Regions from separate parts of the Microbacterium sp. LWH7-1.2 genome, predicted to be linked through region 2. Evidence: riboswitches for the same ligand, from Rfam matches in the RefSeq annotation. Region 2 holds a riboswitch; the other holds the start of a gene.
What was found. Region 2 has a riboswitch for thiamine pyrophosphate ahead of thiM (hydroxyethylthiazole kinase). Riboswitches for the same ligand answer to the same signal wherever they lie in the genome.

Region 1 (2,195 bases), 890 kb from region 2:
CCCGACCGGGACGTCGAGCGCGGACTCGCCGCCCGAGCGGTACTGCCAGTAGCGCGAGCGGTCCGCCGACGTGAAGCGGTACTCCGGGCCCTGCTCGCCGACCGCGAGCGGCATCTCCTCCAGCACGACGAGCGCGGTCACGACCTTGGTGATGCTGGCGATCGCGGCGGGGTCGGCGGTCGAGGCGAGTGTTCCCGGGATGCCGGCGACGGCCTCCGCGGCGCTTCCCTCGGCGGGCCACGCCGGCGCGGCGGCGGGCGCCGCGATCGGCTGCACCTCGATCGCCGTCACCGTCGGGGCGACCGAGTGCAGCGGCCACAGCAGCGTCGTCCCCGCGTACGCGCCGACGACGGCCGCGATCGCCAGCGTCGGCACGACGACGGCGGCACGCAACGGCGAGCGTCGCGGGGCGTCGGCGAGGAGATCGGCGTCGACCGTCACGTACGGGGTCGCCGCCGCGGTCAGGTCGGCAGGCGCCGCGCCGCGCTCGACGACGGTCTCGTCGACCCAGGCGAGCGCCGTGCGACCGCTCGCGGCGCCGGCTGCCGTCGTGGCGGTGGTGACGGCCGGGGGCGAGAAGCCGGACGGGTCGACAGCATCCGTCGGGTTCCACGTCGCGACCGAGGGCACATCGGCGACGGGCACGGTCGCGATCGTCGGAGCGACCGCGGTCACGTCCGCCGGAGCCGTGCTCGTGGGCGGGGACACGGCATCCGTCTCACCCGTCTGCATCGTGAGGATGCCGCCGTCGGAGACATCCTCGGGACCCGGCGTCGGAACGGCACCGGTCTGCACGCGTCGCGCGCGACGCGTGGGCGCAGGGGTGTCGTCCGATGTCACCCACCCAAAATACCTGCTGAACCGGCGGTATACTGGCGCCACAACCACGGGAGTCCGGTGAGCCGGGCTGAGAGGAAGCGGCCCACGCTTCGACCGTCGAACCTGATCCGGATCATGCCGGCGCAGGGAGGAGCTCAAATGCACGCGTCCACGTCCGCATCCACCCCCGTTGCGGGCCGTTCGCAGGGCCCGCGCAGCCTGCGCTGGCGGGTCGTCGACATCGTCGTCGCCGCGGTGCTCGGTGTCGCGATCGGCCTCGTCTTCTGGGCCTGGAACACCGTCGGCTACGCCTGGTTCATCGCGATGGACGGCCTCACGCCGGGTCTCGGCGGCATCGCCGTCGGCATCTGGCTCATCGGCGGCGTCATCGGCGGCCTCGTCATCCGCAAGCCCGGCGCGGCGCTCCTGGTCGAGGTGATCGCCGCGATCGTGTCGATGCTCATCGGCAACGTGTGGGGCGTATCGACCCTGCTGTCGGGACTGGTTCAGGGTCTCGGCGCCGAGCTGATCTTCGCGATCTTCCTGTACCGCCGCTTCACCCTCCCCGTCGCGATGCTCGCCGGTGTGGGCGCGGCCGTCGGCGCGTGGGTGTTCGAGCTCTTCTACGGCAGCTCGCCCAACATCCTGAAGACCCTCGAGTTCAACGTCATCTACCTGGTGTCGCTGGTCGTGTCGGGGGCGCTGCTCGCGGGCGTCGTCGGCTGGTTCGCCGTGCGCGGGCTCGCGGCGACCGGAGCGCTGAGCCGCTTCGCCGTCGGACGCGAAGCGCGCCGCGAGGTCTGACATGACGGCGACCCGCCCGGCTCGCATCACGGCGGCGGGCTGGGGCTGGCGGTACGGCGGACGGCGGGCTCCCGCCGTCCGCGATGTCTCGTTCGCGATCGAGCCCGGCCAGCGCGTGCTCCTGCTCGGCGCATCGGGCGCGGGCAAGTCCACGCTCCTCGCCGGGATGGCCGGCCTCCTCGGCGGCGCCGACGAGGGCGAAGAGACCGGCTCGCTCCTCATCGACGGCGAGCGTGCCGAGGCCCACCGCGGCCGCGTCGGGCTCGTGCTGCAAGACCCCGACTCGGGCGTCGTGCTGTCGAAGGTGGGCGACGACGTGGCCTTCGGCTGCGAGAACCTCGGCGTGCCGGCATCCGAGATCCCTTCCCGCGTGGCCGAGGCGCTCGACGCCGTCGGGCTCGACGTGCCCCTCGCCCGCGCGACGAAGGCGCTCTCGGGCGGGCAGAAGCAGCGACTCGCCCTTGCCGGCGTCCTGGCGATGCGGCCGGGCGTGCTGCTGCTCGACGAGCCCACCGCCAACCTCGATCCGGACGGCGTCCGCGAGGTGCGCGACGCCGTCGAGCGTGCGGTGC
Region 2 (2,195 bases):
CGCCGCGCCGTCTCCGGCGGCAGATCGCTCTGACCGAGGTGCACGCCGTCGATGCGCGCCCCGGCATCGCGGGCAGCCAGGGCGACGTCGACGCGGTCGTCGATGACCAGCAGGCTGCGCCGGTCGACGACCTCCGACAGCGCCACTGCCTGCCGCAGCAGCTCCCGGGCGGTGACGGACTTCGCCCGCAGCTGCACGACGTCCGCGCCGGCGCCCGCGGCGACGTCCACGATGTCGCAGAGCCGGTCGAAGGGCACCCGTTCGTCGGTGACCAGGTGCAGGGCCCCGCGGCTCGCGGGAAGGGCGCCGCTCATCGGACGGCGAGGGTGTCGGCGACGCGCGCGTCGAGCTCGGTCGGGTGCGCCCCGAGGGCGTCCAGCGCGTCGAGGAACGCCACGGCGAACGACCCCGGCCCCTCCGCGCGAGCGGCCGCGCGTTCGGATGCGACCGCATAGAGGACGGATGCCGCCACCGCCGCCTCGAACGGCGCGCACACGCCGACGAGCGCGGCCATCACCGCGCCCAGCGAGCAGCCGCCGCCGGTGACGCGGGTGAGCAGCGCGTCCCCGCCCTGGATGCGGACGACACGCTCGCCGTCGGTGACGAGATCGACCGGACCCGAAACGGCGACGACGCCGCCGGTGCGCAGCGCGAGCGACCGCGCGGCGCCGGCAGCAGCATCCGTTCCGTCCGTCGCGTCGACTCCGCGACCGCCGCCGCCCTCGCCGGCGAGGGCGAGGATCTCGGAGGCGTTGCCGCGGACGATGGCGGGACGGTGCTCGAGCAGCTCGGCGGCGAAGGCCGTGCGCACGGGGAGAACGCCGACGGCGACGGGATCGAGCACCCAGCAGGAGGTGGCGCGGACCGCCTCGCGAGCGGCATCGCGCTGCTCGGCGGTGGGCGTGCCGAGGTTCACCAGCACGCCGTCGGCGATCCCCGCGAAGAGCCCGGCCTCGCCCGGGATGTCGCACATCGCGGGGGCCGCGCCCACCGCCAGCAGGGCGTTCGCGGTGTAGTTCGTCACGACCGCGTTCGTGATGCACTGCACCAGGGGTGACGCCTCCCGCAGCGCCGTCAGCGCGGCGGCGGGGGACAAGGGGGACAGGTGTGCTTCGGTGCGCGCGTTCATCGCGACATCCCTTCGCTCGCATGATCGAGATCAGGTTCGACGGGTGTGTTCTCAGCCCGCCGTGCGGGCACCCCGTGTCACTGCGGAGCAATCTAGCAGGCGATCTCGACGGGGCATCGCCGTGTGTCGACGTCGCCCGCCGGCAGGTGAAGCCGAAGCCGCGGAGCGATGGGCTCAGCCTGCCGAAGTGTCGGCCCCACGCCGTAGGCTGGAGGAGTGACCACCGCCCTGTACCGCCGCTACCGGCCCGAGTCGTTCGGCGAGATGATCGGGCAGTCGCAGGTCACCGAGCCGCTCATGACGGCGCTGCGCGGCGACCGCGTCGGCCATGCGTACCTGTTCTCGGGTCCCCGAGGGTGCGGAAAGACCACGTCGGCGCGTATTCTCGCGCGCTGCCTCAACTGCGCGCAGGGTCCGACCGACACGCCGTGCGGCACGTGCGACAGCTGTGTCGAGCTCGGTCGCGGTGGCGGCGGCTCGCTCGACGTCGTCGAGATCGACGCCGCGAGCCACAACGGCGTCGACGACGCCCGCGACCTGCGCGAGCGTGCGGTGTTCGCGCCTGCCCGCGACCGCTTCAAGATCTTCATCCTCGACGAGGCACACATGGTCACCCCGCAGGGCTTCAACGCCCTGCTGAAGCTCGTGGAAGAGCCGCCCGACCACGTCAAGTTCATCTTCGCGACGACCGAGCCCGAGAAGGTCATCGGCACCATCCGCTCGCGCACGCACCACTACCCGTTCCGGCTCGTGCCACCGGCGGCGATGCTCGAATACGTCGAGCAGCTGTGCGGGCAGGAGGGCGTCGACGTCGAGCAGGGCGTACTGCCGCTGGTCGTTCGTGCCGGCGGCGGCTCTCCGCGAGACACGCTGTCGCTGCTCGACCAGCTCATCGCCGGTTCGGAAGACGCGAAGGTCACCTACGCCCGCGCCGTCGCGCTCCTCGGCTACACGCACGCCGAGCTGCTCGACGAGGTGATCGACGCCTTCGCCGCGGCCGACGCGTCAGCCGCCTTCGCCGCGGTCGACCGCGTGGTGCAGACCGGACAAGACCCCCGCCGCTTCG

Region 1: it holds a riboswitch for thiamine pyrophosphate, as region 2 does, so the genes downstream of both, MRBLWH7_RS15715 (ECF transporter S component) here and thiM (hydroxyethylthiazole kinase) in region 2, are expected to answer to the same signal.

What each region holds. Positions count from the first base shown of each region.
Region 1 covers NZ_CP151637.1:3,386,938-3,389,132, forward strand. The annotation lists gene MRBLWH7_RS15710 (D-alanyl-D-alanine carboxypeptidase) at 1-840, opposite strand, end outside; TPP riboswitch at 877-986, shown strand; gene MRBLWH7_RS15715 (ECF transporter S component) at 979-1,623, shown strand; gene MRBLWH7_RS15720 (ABC transporter ATP-binding protein) at 1,625-2,195, shown strand, end outside.
Region 2 covers NZ_CP151637.1:4,281,324-4,283,518, forward strand. The annotation lists gene thiE (thiamine phosphate synthase) at 1-314, opposite strand, end outside; gene thiM (hydroxyethylthiazole kinase) at 311-1,129, opposite strand; TPP riboswitch at 1,120-1,214, opposite strand; gene MRBLWH7_RS19890 (DNA polymerase III subunit gamma and tau) at 1,346-2,195, shown strand, end outside.